DNA from 2 places in the Massilia sp. 01N417 genome. Region 2 is predicted to be linked to the other one. Evidence: riboswitches for the same ligand, from Rfam matches in the RefSeq annotation. Region 2 holds a riboswitch; the other holds the start of a gene.

Region 1 (6,133 bases), on a different contig from region 2:
GCGCGGTAGGTCTGCAGGATGTCGAGCGGATCGGGGCCGGGTACGCCGGTGGCCTGGTCGATCGATGGAATCGGGCAGCGTGCGCAGGGTTTCACCGGGCGGATCTCGGCCGTGCCGGTGCTGAGGAAGGCCGTGTAGTCCTCTTCATAGGCTTCCAGCCCCGCCACCACCAGGTTGGGCCGGAAGCGGTCCATCGGCAGGGCCGCGCGTCCGGCCGCGCGCAGGCGCAGGTTCAGGTCGTCGAGCGAGGACTGGCCGATCAGCAGCAGCGGATAGCCGTCGGCGAAGCGGGTCTGCGACGGCAGGCCGCCGGTCCACTTGACGCTGGTCGGGCGCACCACGTCCTGCCGGAAGCGCACCAGGCGCAGGCGTTCGCGCGCGTCCAGGGCTTCGGCGAACCAGCCGGCGGCGACGTCGCCGCAGTCGGCCGCGCGGACGTCGTCGTCCCAGATCTGCACGTGGCGGACGGGTTCCTCATGCCAGGCGAGCGGCAGCAGCAGGTCGCCCATGCCGGGACTGCTCACGCGCAGGTTGCCGCCGTCGGGACGCGGCCGGATCAGCGCCATGCGCGGGAATTCGCGCTGGGTCAGGAACTGGCCGGACGCCGTGACCAGCATCCATTCGCGGTCGTGCACGCCATGCGCGGCCAGGCCGGTTTCGAGGAGAGTGGCTTCCTGCACCGGCATGCCGGCGCAGGATTTGATCGGGTAGAGGAGCAGCTGGGACAGGGTGGGCATCGCGGCGCTTGAATCGACTTCAGGGCCGCATAGTATCGCACCAATGCCTGCCGGCTTCAGGACTTTTGCCGGAATGCCGACGCCAGGACCGGGCCGTCGAAGCCGGGCGCATCGCTGCCGTAGAGGGCGTAACGGTACAGCACGGCCGAATAGATGCCGCTCAGCGTGGCGTGCATCAGCACGCAGCCGAAGAAGGCCAGCAGGACGATGGCGACAAACACGCCCACCACCACCGTCCCGGCGGCGATCTTCGCCATCAGCATGGCCAGCACGACGGCGCCGGCCAGCAGGCCGAGGTACAGCAGGCTGAAGGCGAGGTTCAGGCCGACCTGGCCGACGATGTTCTCGCCCCAGCTCCGCTTGAGCAGGGCCGTGCTCTCGGAGATCGAGTCGAGCGCGCCGCGGTCGCTGGTGGCGATCACCGGCACGACCAGGAAGGTGGCGACCGCCCAGCCGGCGCCGAGCAGGCCGGCGATGAGGCGGCCGATGAAACCGACCCGCTCCTGGATGGCGCGCAGGATCACGCCGATGGTGGCGGAGATGACCGCATAGCCGAAGATCGTGCCGATGCGGCGGTTGGCGATACGCAGGCCGTCGCCCAGGGTCGGGCTGCCGCCTTCGAGCCGCATCACGACCGCGCCCACCAGCGCCGTGTTGAAGTAGAAGATGACGAAGTACTGGACCACGTAGAACAGGAAGGCCGTCGAATACAGGCCGCCCTTGCCAATGCCGTCGAGCGAGCCCAGGCCGAGCAGCGGCAGCGCGAAGGCCAGCAGCACCAGGAACAGGGCGAAGCCGGAGATGATGGGGAACAGCATCAGGTGCTTGTCCTGCCTGAGCACCTGGGCGCTGGCGCCGACGAGGCGGAAACTGCGGCTGAGACGGTCGAACATGTTTTTTCTCCTCAGGATTTTTAATGGTCCAAGCCCTGCCGCCATGCTGCGAGCGCTTTCTGAACCTCGGCCGCTTCGCGCAAGGTCACATCCATTTGCACGTCGGCGACGGCCCCGCCGTTCTGGACGATGCGGTCGAACTCGTCGGCCAGCCGTCCCGCGCGCGACAGCAATTCGGCAGGTGCGTGCCGGGCTGCCAGCGATTTGCGGTCGAGCTCATCGCGCGACACGATCCGGTGAAAGCCGTAGATGAAGCGACCGATACGCTCGTAGGCCGGCACGCCGTCGCCACCTGCAGCCCGGCCGCCCAGCATCTGTTTTACATAGACCAGCCATTTGTCGTCGGGATTGAACCGGCCGTCGATCAGCTCGATCTTCTCGAAGCTGCGCCGGGTCGGTGCCATTCCGAGGAACACGAGGTAGCTGTTGCCGATGACGAAACCGGGACGGATGACGCAATCGGAGCCGTTCATCGTGCGCCCGCCGCCGCGAGCCCAGAACGCAAAGTCCGAATGATCGTTGTAGGTGGTGTCATTGCCATTGCGCTCCACGGGGCCGCCTGTCACCGTGAACACTTTCAGCTCCGCTCCCGCCAACCGCTCCAGCGTCAGAAAGCGGTATTCGACCTCATAGTCGTTCAGGGGAGTGGCGCCGACAACCTGCCCAACCGCCACGTCCGTCACCAGCTGAAGCTGTTCTTCGGGAGGGATTAGTTGCCTGGCCGGCGCTACGCGGCATGCCTCGGATGCCGCCGCGTGCAGGGCCAGCAGCGCGAATACAAGGCTGCGAATGGTCGTCATCGTTTTCATCGTGGGAAGCTTAGCAGGATGGATGGCGCAGAAATGCACGCAAAATCACAACTCGTACGTCCACATTGCCATCGTCCCAAAACCCACGTACACTCCGCCCGTTGCCTCTTCATGAGGCGGCAACAACGCTAGGGGTCCTGCGCCATCAACCGCGCGGGTGAGAAATACCCTCCGAACCTGATCTGGATAATGCCAGCGAAGGGAAGCTACAGAGTCCGCGTACGCCCTCGTGCTACGTTCCTCCGCACTCCTCCGCTGGATCGCCGATCTACGGGAGTCCCCAAAACCTGCTGCGCGTTGCATTGTCGGATTGCGATGCTCGCTGTACATCTCGTACAGCTGCGCTTCTCATCCAACACTGCTGCCGCTCGCGACGGTTTTGGTGCCTCCCTTCAGTGATACAAGGAGTGCACTTGAACGCCGATCCGAAATTCCTGTCCGCCAGCGCCACGGTCGATGCCGCGGCCGTGACGCCTCTTCCCAACTCGCGCAAGGTCTACGTGGCCGGCTCGCGTCCCGACATCCGGGTGCCGATGCGCGAGATCCATCAGTCGTCCACCTCCGCTTCCTTCGGCGCCGAGCCGAATCCGCCGGTCTGGGTCTACGACACCTCCGGGCCCTACACCGACCCCGAAGCGCGCATCGACATCCGCTCCGGCCTGCCCTGCCCGCGCTCCGGATGGATCCGCGAGCGCGGCGACACCGTCGAACTGGCCGGTCCCAGCTCGGGCTATGGCCAGGAACGCCTGCGCGATCCGAAGCTGGCCGAACTGCGCTTCGACCTGCAGCGCAAACCGCGCCGCGCGGCCGGCGGCCGCAACGTCACCCAGATGCACTATGCGCGCCAGGGGATCGTCACGCCGGAGATGGAATTCGTCGCCATCCGCGAGAACCTGCGGCGCCAGGAATACCTGCGCGGCCTGGAAGCCGCCGGCCCGACCGGGAAGAAGATGGCCGCCCTGCTGGGCCGCCAGCATCCGGGCCAGTCCTTCGGCGCTGCCATTCCCGCCGTGATCACGCCGGAATTCGTGCGCGAAGAGATCGCCCGCGGCCGCGCCATCCTGCCGGCCAACATCAACCACCCGGAATCCGAGCCGATGATCATCGGCCGCAACTTCCTCGTGAAGATCAATGCGAATATCGGCAACTCCGCCGTCACGTCCTCGATCGGCGAGGAAGTCGAGAAGATGACCTGGGCGATCCGCTGGGGCGGCGACACGGTGATGGACCTCTCGACCGGCAAGCACATCCACGAGACGCGCGAATGGATCATCCGCAACAGCCCGGTCCCGATCGGCACCGTGCCGCTCTACCAGGCGCTGGAGAAGGTGAACGGCAAGGCCGAGGAACTCACCTGGGAAATCTACCGCGACACCCTGATCGAGCAGGCCGAGCAAGGCGTCGACTACTTCACCATCCACGCCGGCGTGCGCCTGCCGTTCATTCCGATGACGGCGGACCGCCTCACGGGCATCGTCTCGCGCGGCGGCTCGATCATGGCCAAGTGGTGCCTGGCCCACCACAAGGAATCCTTCCTCTACACCCGCTTCGAAGAGATCTGCGAGATCATGAAGGCCTACGACGTCGCCTTCAGCCTCGGCGACGGTTTGCGCCCCGGCTCCATCTACGACGCCAACGACGAAGCCCAGCTGGCCGAACTGCGCACCCTGGGCGAGCTCACGCAGCTGGCCTGGAAGCACGACGTGCAGACCATGATCGAGGGACCGGGCCACGTGCCGCTGCACCTGATCAAGGAGAACATGGACCTGCAGCTGGAGCAGTGCCATGAAGCCCCCTTCTACACCCTCGGCCCGCTGACCACCGACATCGCCCCCGGCTACGACCACATCACCTCGGGCATCGGCGCCGCCAACATCGGCTGGTACGGCACCGCCATGCTGTGCTACGTGACCCCGAAGGAGCACCTGGGCCTGCCCGACAAGGACGACGTCAAGGACGGCATCATCACCTACAAGATCGCGGCGCATGCGGCCGACCTGGCGAAGGGCCATCCGGGCGCGCAGATCCGCGACAACGCCTTGTCGAAGGCACGCTTCGAATTCCGCTGGGAAGACCAGTTCAACCTCGGCCTCGATCCGGACAAGGCGCGATCCTTCCACGACGAGACGCTGCCGAAGGACTCCGCCAAGGTGGCCCACTTCTGCTCAATGTGCGGGCCGCATTTCTGCTCGATGAAGATCACCCAGGAAGTGCGCGACTACGCGGCTGGCGGCATGCAGGAAAAGGCGGTCGAGTTCATGCGCAAGGGCGCCGAGCTCTATCACAAGGAGTAAACGGCATGCTGGAGATCGAACTGAACGGCGCGGCGCACACGCTGCCGCGGGCCGCCAGCCTGCACGAACTGGTCGACATGCTGGAGCTGTCCGGCCAGGCGCTGGCGCTGGCCGTGAACCGCCGCGTGGTGCCGCGCGAGCAGTGGCGCACGACCCTGCTGCAGCCGCGCGACCAGGTGGACGTGGTGCGCGCCATCGGCGGCGGCTAAACTTTTTACGGAATCGGAGAACACATGAACCAGACCAAGGACCGGCCGCTCGTCATCGCCGGCAAGGAATACAACTCGCGCCTGCTGGTCGGCAGCGGCAAATACCGCGACCTGGACCAGACCGCGACCGCCACCGCGGCCGCGGGCGCCGAGATCATCACGGTGGCGATCCGCCGTGTGAACATCGGCCAGGATCCGCATGCGCCCAACCTGCTCGACGCGGTGCCGCCCTCGCGCTACACCATCCTGCCGAACACCGCCGGCTGCTACACGGCCAAGGATGCCGTGTACACCCTGCAGCTGGCGCGCGAGCTGCTGAACGGGCACAAGCTCGTCAAGCTCGAAGTGCTGGGCGACGAAAAAACCCTGTTCCCCAACATGCCCGAAACCCTGCGCGCCGCCGAAGAACTGGTGCGCGACGGCTTCGACGTGATGGTCTACTGCAGCGACGACCCGATCCAGGCGCGCATGCTGGAGGACATCGGCTGCGTGGCGGTGATGCCGCTGGCCTCCCTGATCGGCTCCGGCATGGGCATCCTGAATCCCTGGAACCTCTCGCTCATCATCGAGCAGGCCAAGGTGCCGGTGCTGGTCGACGCCGGCGTCGGCACGGCTTCCGATGCCACGGTGGCGATGGAGCTGGGCTGCGACGGCGTGCTGATGAACAGCGCCATCGCGCTGGCGCGGGACCCGGTGCGCATGGCGGGCGCGATGCGGCTCGCGGTGGAGGCCGGCCGCGAAGCGTACCTGGCGGGCCGGATGCCGCGGCGTTTCGCGGCCTCGCCCTCGTCGCCGATGGCGGGACGGGTCGGATGAGACCCTGCGTGCTGGTGTTTTCCGGCCTCGACCCTTCGGGCGGGGCCGGCATCCAGGCCGACATCGAGGCGATCGCGGCCCAGGGTGCGCACGCGCTGCCCATCGTCACGGCGCTCACGGTGCAGGACAACGAGCGGGTGTTCGAGGTGGCGCCGGTGGACGCCGGCCTGCTGACGCGCCAGGCCATGCTGCTGGCCGACACGATGCCGATCCGCGCGGTCAAGCTGGGCATCCCGGGCAATCTCGCGAATGCCGAAGCCATCGCCGGCATCGTCCTGCTGCTGCGCGCGCGCCAGCCGGCGCTGCCGGTGGTGCTCGACCCGGTGCTGGCCAGCGGCCACGGCGATGCCCTCGCACGCGGCAATGCGCTGGCGG
Region 2 (6,133 bases):
CCCGCGATCGCGCGTGCCCAGCGCGAGCGCGAGGATGCCCTGGCCGCATCGAAGGATGCGCGGCGCTTCCTGTTCTGCGACACCACGCCGCTGATGACGGCGGTCTACAGCCGCATCTACTGGGGCCGGGTGCCGGTGGAGCTGCTGGAGATGGAGGCCGCGCACGACTATGCGGCAACCCTGGTCGCGGGCCTCGACCTGCCTTGGGTGCCGGACGGCCTGCAGCGCGAATCGGAAGCGGTGAGGAAGCAGGTCCACGACTGCCTGCTGGCGGTGCTGCGCGAACGGGGCATCCGGTTCACGCTGCTGGAGGGAGACCTGGCGCAGCGGCTGCGCCAGGTGGAGGACCTGCTCGGTCCTCCCTGAGCTTCGCAATCAGAAGTCGAACTGCCCCGATACGCGGAAGGTGCGCGGCGCGCCCGGCAGCAGGTAGCCGCCCAGCGCCGGCGTGACGTCGCGCCAGTAGAACTTGTCGAACAGGTTGTCGACGCGAGCGCGCAGCGTCACTTTCGTCACCCCCAGCTTCATGGCGTAGGCGGCGCCGAGGCCGAACACGTGGTAGTCGGGCACGAACACGCGGTTCTCGACGTCGAAGGCCTTCTTGCCCGAATACTGCCAGTTGGCGTCGACCTTCAGGCCGGGCACTTGCGGCACGGCGTATTCGATCCAGGCGGTCGACTTGAAGTTGGGGACGTCGGTGACGCGCTTGCCGTCGATGGTCGGATCGCCGGTGCCGTCCTGCAGGGTGTTCAGGGCCATCAGCGACAGGCCGGCCTGCAGGTTGGACGCCAGCTTGCCGTCCGCCGACAGCTCGATGCCGCGGTGGGTCTCGCGGCCGCCGCGTACATAGGGGTGGCGCTGGACGGTGTCGCCGTCGACGACCACGGCCACGGTGCGGTTCGGGTCCGTGTATTCCAGGCCCTGGCGGATCTGGAACAGCGAGGCCGACAGGTTCACGCCGCGCACGGAACCTTTGGCGCCCAGTTCGAACTGCTTCGAGCGGCCCGGTTCCAGCACCTGGTTCTCGTTCGAGGTTTCCATCGGCGCGATGCCGCCATGCTGCAGGCCGTGGCTCGCGGAGCCGTAGACGTTCCAGTCGCGGTTCAGGTTGTAGACCAGGGCGACGCTCGGCAGCAGGAAGGAATCGCGGCTGGCCACGTAGCCGGCAGTGTGCACGACCGGACGGTCGTCTTCCCAATCGCGGCGCCTGGTCTCGACGTGGCGCAGGCCGCCGTGCAGGGTCAGCTGCGGCGTGATGGTCACGATGTCCTGGGCGAACAGCGCGCTCTCCTGGTCGCTGCGGCGTTCGAACACGGGGCCGGTGACACGGTCCGGGCCGGCGTGCGGGGTGTCCAGCGGATGCCAGATATTGCTGTAGCCGACGTAGTCGTAGACATAGTCGCCGAAGCTGTCGTGGCGCTCCGAATATGAGGCGCCGACGGTCAGCTCGTGGCGCAGGCCGCCTGTGGCAAAGCGGCCCTGCAGCATCGCCTGCAGGCCCCACGGCGTCTTGCGCTCGCCCACGCTCTGGTAGTCGTAGACATCGTAGTCGCCGTTCGAGCAGAAGCCCGGATAGTAGCCCTCGCCCTCGTTGCTGCAGCCGTAGGGGAAGGCGGTGTAGTCGTTACGCTTGAACCAGTGCTTGTTGGCGGCGATGGTCGCGCGCCAGGAGTCCGCCAGCTTGTACTCGAAGCGCAGGCCGAGGTTGGTGTCGCGGGTATCGACCGGGCGGCCCCAGGGCTGGTCGTTCAGCAGCAGCTTGGCGGAGACGCCGGACGGCAGCACCTCGTTGCGGATCAGCTGGTAGCCGGGCGCGGTGAGCTGGGCCTTGTGCTGGTAGTCGAAGTCGACCTGGAACAGCGCGTCCGGGCTGATCTGCCAGTCGAAGGCGCCGGACACGAACTGGCGGTCGCCGTTGGCGCCGCGCACATAGGAGTGCAGGTCGGCGGCGGCGGCATTGATGCGGTAGCCGAAGCGGCGGTCGTCGAAGCGTCCGCCCAGGTCGACCGTGCCGTACAGGGTGCCGCGCTCGCTCACTTCGACGGTGGCGGAGCGCAGCGGGGTATTGGTCGGGCGCTTGGTGACGTAGTTGACGATGCCGCCCGGGGTGGCGACGCCGGCGGTGAGGCCGGCCAGGCCCTTCAGCACCTCGATCCGTTCCTTGTTCTCCAGCGGGATCTGGGTGTCGCCCGGAATCGCGAAGCCGTCCTTGCGGTAGCTGTAGTTGTTGTCGAGGGCAAAGCCGCGGATCGAGAACTGTTCGGCATAGCCGACCGCGTTGTAGGCGTCGCTGACCGAGGCGTCGTAGCGCATGGCCTCGGTGGTGTTGCGGATCGACAGGTCCTGCATCTGGGTGCGGCCGATCGCGCTGATCGAGGCCGGGGTTTCCCACAGCGAGGATTCGGAAAAGCCGCCGACGGCGGCGCGTTCCAGTCCGGCGCGGGTGCCGGTCACGACCACTTCGGCGATCGGCTGGCCGTTCTGTTCCTGGGCGTGGACGTTGAGGGAGAATGCTTGCGCGATGGCGCAGGCAAGGATCGGGTACTTCAGTTGTGGTTTCATTGTTTGCTCGTCTTCGCGCCGGCTTGGGGAAGGGCAAACTGGAGTGGGCGCCATCTCAGGCACCGCGTTGCGCTTTCCTTCGCTGGCATTATCCAGATCAGGTACGAAGGGTATCTCTCACCCGGAAGCAGATCGGCTTCCAGGACCCCTAGCGAAGGCGCGAGTGTAGCACGGATGCGGGCGCGCGTGGCGAGTCTGGCAATGCTCGCCGGATGGCGCTCAGCTTCTCTGCGTTATGTAGGCTTCGCGCAACGGTCGCCAGCCCAGGCGGGCTTCGATGAGGCGGCGGTAGGCCGTGTCGATGTGGGCGGGCGCCAGTTCCGGGTCGTCGTCGCTCTGGCGGACGAATTCGAGCGGCAGCAACGGACCGTCGCGGTGCCAGCCCGAGGCCAGCTTCAGGGGTTGCGGCTTCCAGAGCAGGGAGCCCCAGGCGATGCATGCAATGTTCGTTCTGACGGTCTCGCCTGCCAGGGCAAAGCGGGGTGCACGGCAGTGCCCGCACCCCGCCGTGTGTCGACATCAGATGCAGCGCTCGAGCACCTTGCGGCTCACCTCCAGCGTGACCTCGCCGCTTTCGCCCAGATGCGTCATGCCGTGGGCTTCCAGCGCGGCGACGACGGCCGGCACGACATCCTTGCCGAGGCCATAGTCGGCAAAGCGGGTACCCACGCCGACCGCGCGGAAGAAGTCCTCGGTGCGGACGATGGCCGTCTCGATGCGCGCGTCTTCGTCGCCGTCGCGCAGGTCCCATACGCGCGCCGCGTACTGCAATAACTTTGCCCGCTTGGCCTCGCGGCGTTCGCGCAGCATGGCCGGCAGCACCAGCGCCAGGGTCTGCGCATGGTCGAGGCCGTACAGCGCGGTCAGTTCGTGGCCGATCATGTGGGTGGACCAGTCCTGCGGCACGCCGGCGCCGATCAGGCCGTTCAGGGCCAGGGTCGCGGTCCACATCAGGTTGGCGCGCACGCCGTAGTCGTCGGGCTCGGCCAGCGCGCGCGGGCCTTCTTCCACCAGGGTCTGCAGCAGGCCCTCGGCAAAGCGGTCCTGCACCTTGGCGTCGGCCGGCACCGTCATGTACTGCTCCATGATGTGGACGAAGGCGTCGACGATGCCGTTGCCGACCTGGCGCGCCGGCAGCGTAAAGGTGCGGGTCGGGTCGAGGATGGCGAACTGCGGGAACACCAGGCGCGACATGAAGGCGTATTTTTCCTGCGTGGCCTTTTTGGTGATCACGCTGCCGGAGTTCATCTCGGAGCCGGTGGCCGTCAGGGTCAGCACCGCGCCGAAGGGCAGGGCCGCGCTCACGTTTTTTGCGTGCTGTTCGAGGATGGTCCAGGGGTCGCCATCCAACAGGCTGCCGGCGGCAACGAACTTGGTGCCGTCGATGACCGAGCCGCCGCCCACGGCGAGCAGGAAGTCGATGTTCTCGCGCTTGACCACGGCGATGGCCTCGACCAGGGTCTCGTAGCTGGGGTTCGGCTCGATGCCGCCGAATTCAAAGATGGTGTGGCCGTCCAGGGCGGCCATCACCGCGTCGTAGGTGCCGTTGGCGCGGATGCTGCCGCCGCCGTACAGCACCAGCACGCGCGCGCCGGCCGGGACCAGCTGCGCCAGGCGCTCGATCTGGTTCTCGCCGAACAGGATGCGGGTAGGATTGTGGAAGTCGAAGTTAAGCAAGATAAAAATCCCCCTCGGGTTGCAGAGGAGGGGGATTATCGCGCAAGCGGGGAAAAGCGCGTTGGCGGGCGGTTCGCTGCGGGAGTTCAGACCTGCGCCGGCTCCAGCACCGGCGCCGCATGCTCGACGTGGGCGCGGGCATGCAGCAGGTGGCGCTGCAGGGTCGTGCGGGCGGATTCGCAGATCAGGCGCCAGTGCTCGCGGCGCTGGGCGGCGCGCTTGCGGTGCTTGGACGGCATTTCGGACAGCGGCTTGACGTAGAAGGGCAGGGCGATCCGGTAGCCCTGCTTGCCCGCCATTTCCTCGCCGCCCAGGATCTTCCAGAAGCCGTCGTAGGCATTGGCGAAGTGCTTTTCCGGATCGGGATCGTAGGCGATGTGGTCTTCGCTGCGGATGGCCACGACCTGGTCGATGCCGACCGCCTGCGCCACACCCTGCATCGCGGCGAAGCAGAAGAAGCTGGGGGAATTGTTCGGGAATACGTGCTCGAAGGCTTCAAAGGCGGCGCCGGAATCGACCCAGCGGCCCTGGTTACGGGCGATGAAGGGCACCACCGGTACATCGACGCCGAGCATGTGGCCTTCCAGCCAGCTGAAGGACAGGCGGTGCAGGCATTTGCCGTCGGCGACCAGGGCCAGGGTCAGGTCGCCCTCGGCATTGCTGCGCGATGCCATTTCGAGCTGGATCATGAAGCTGCTGCCTTCGGCGTCGAACTGCCACAGCGGCAGGCAGCGGTCGCCGTAGACGGCCTGCTTGTAGGCGTCGTTGAAGGTGGTTTCCTCGAAGCGGTAGTGGCTCAGGACCGCCTGCACGCGGCGCCGCGCGGACAGGCCCTTGATGAGGTAGTCGCGGTGACTGAGGTGGTGGAAGGGGTCGTCGTTCGGCGGCAGCGCGACGTGGTTGCGGTAGACGCCGAGCTGGCACAGGGCGCGATGGTCGCGCATATAGGCCAGCACGCGCAGGCTGCGCGCGATGCAGAGGATCCAGGAGGTCAGGCTGTACTGGCTGCGGCGGGCCATCCAGTGCTTGGTGAGGTGAGCGAAAATCATGGTGCGCTCCGGGCATTCATTATCGGGGTGGTTCTATCTTGGCTCACCGGCTTTCGCGGCACGGTGATCTTGCTCAACGGAAATAAAATGCTAAGCAGGTGAAGATCGCCACGCTCGATAACGCATCCCTGGGGTTTTCTTATTCGTGATCACGATGTCTCTTGTTGATTTTTTGTCAGGCAGAGGTTGCCAGTCGCAAGACTAGCACGATTGCCGCGCCGAACATCGAAATCCTAATGAATAATTGAGTCATCCCGAATACGATGAGGAGCGTCGCATGGTGTACGAACTTTTTTACTGGCCGACGATCCAGGGCCGCGGCGAATTCGTGCGGCTGGCGCTGGAGGAAGCCGGGGTGGAATACGTCGACGTCGCCCGCGAGCCGGGCGGCATGGCGCGCATGCTGGCGGCGATGGACGGTCCCGATCATCCATCGTTCGCGCCGCCCTTCCTGAAGGCGGGCGGGCTGACCATCGGCCAGACCGCGAACATCCTGCTGTTCCTGGGCCAGCACCATGGACTGGCGCCCACGGACGAGGCCGGTGGCTTGTGGGTACACCAGCTGCAGCTGACGATCGCCGACCTGGTCGCCGAGACCCACGACACCCATCACCCGATCTCGAGTTCCCTGTATTACGAAGACCAGCGTCCGGAAGCGAAGCGCCGTTCGGCCGATTTCATCGAGACGCGCATCCCGAAATTCCTCGACTACTTCGAAGGCGTCCTTGCGCGGCCGGAGCCGAAGGACTACCTGACCGGCGGCACGCTCACCTATGCCGACCTGTCGCTGTTCCAGCTGGTGGAGGGACTGCGCTACGCCTTCCCGGCGACGATGGCGCGGATCG

What was found. A riboswitch is a leader RNA that binds a small molecule or an ion and turns the genes downstream of it on or off. The one in region 2 is predicted to bind thiamine pyrophosphate.
Region 1: it holds a riboswitch for thiamine pyrophosphate, as region 2 does, so the genes downstream of both, thiC (phosphomethylpyrimidine synthase ThiC) here and AC1DOQ_RS24665 (TonB-dependent siderophore receptor) in region 2, are expected to answer to the same signal.

The regions. Positions count from the first base shown of each region.
Region 1 is NZ_JBFTRS010000003.1:230,902-237,034, forward strand. Features, by position in the region: gene AC1DOQ_RS04830 (MOSC domain-containing protein) at 1-737, opposite strand, end outside; gene AC1DOQ_RS04835 (DUF6159 family protein) at 794-1,630, opposite strand; gene AC1DOQ_RS04840 (hypothetical protein) at 1,651-2,430, opposite strand; TPP riboswitch at 2,560-2,660, shown strand; gene thiC (phosphomethylpyrimidine synthase ThiC) at 2,853-4,733, shown strand; gene thiS (sulfur carrier protein ThiS) at 4,739-4,942, shown strand; gene AC1DOQ_RS04855 (thiazole synthase) at 4,967-5,758, shown strand; gene thiD (bifunctional hydroxymethylpyrimidine kinase/phosphomethylpyrimidine kinase) at 5,755-6,133, shown strand, end outside.
Region 2 is NZ_JBFTRS010000030.1:49,029-55,161, reverse strand. Features, by position in the region: gene AC1DOQ_RS24670 (AAA family ATPase) at 1-366, shown strand, start outside; gene AC1DOQ_RS24665 (TonB-dependent siderophore receptor) at 376-2,562, opposite strand; TPP riboswitch at 2,620-2,722, opposite strand; gene AC1DOQ_RS24660 (hypothetical protein) at 2,782-2,925, opposite strand; gene AC1DOQ_RS24655 (iron-containing alcohol dehydrogenase) at 3,082-4,239, opposite strand; gene AC1DOQ_RS24650 (DUF535 family protein) at 4,326-5,288, opposite strand; gene AC1DOQ_RS24645 (glutathione S-transferase) at 5,566-6,133, shown strand, end outside.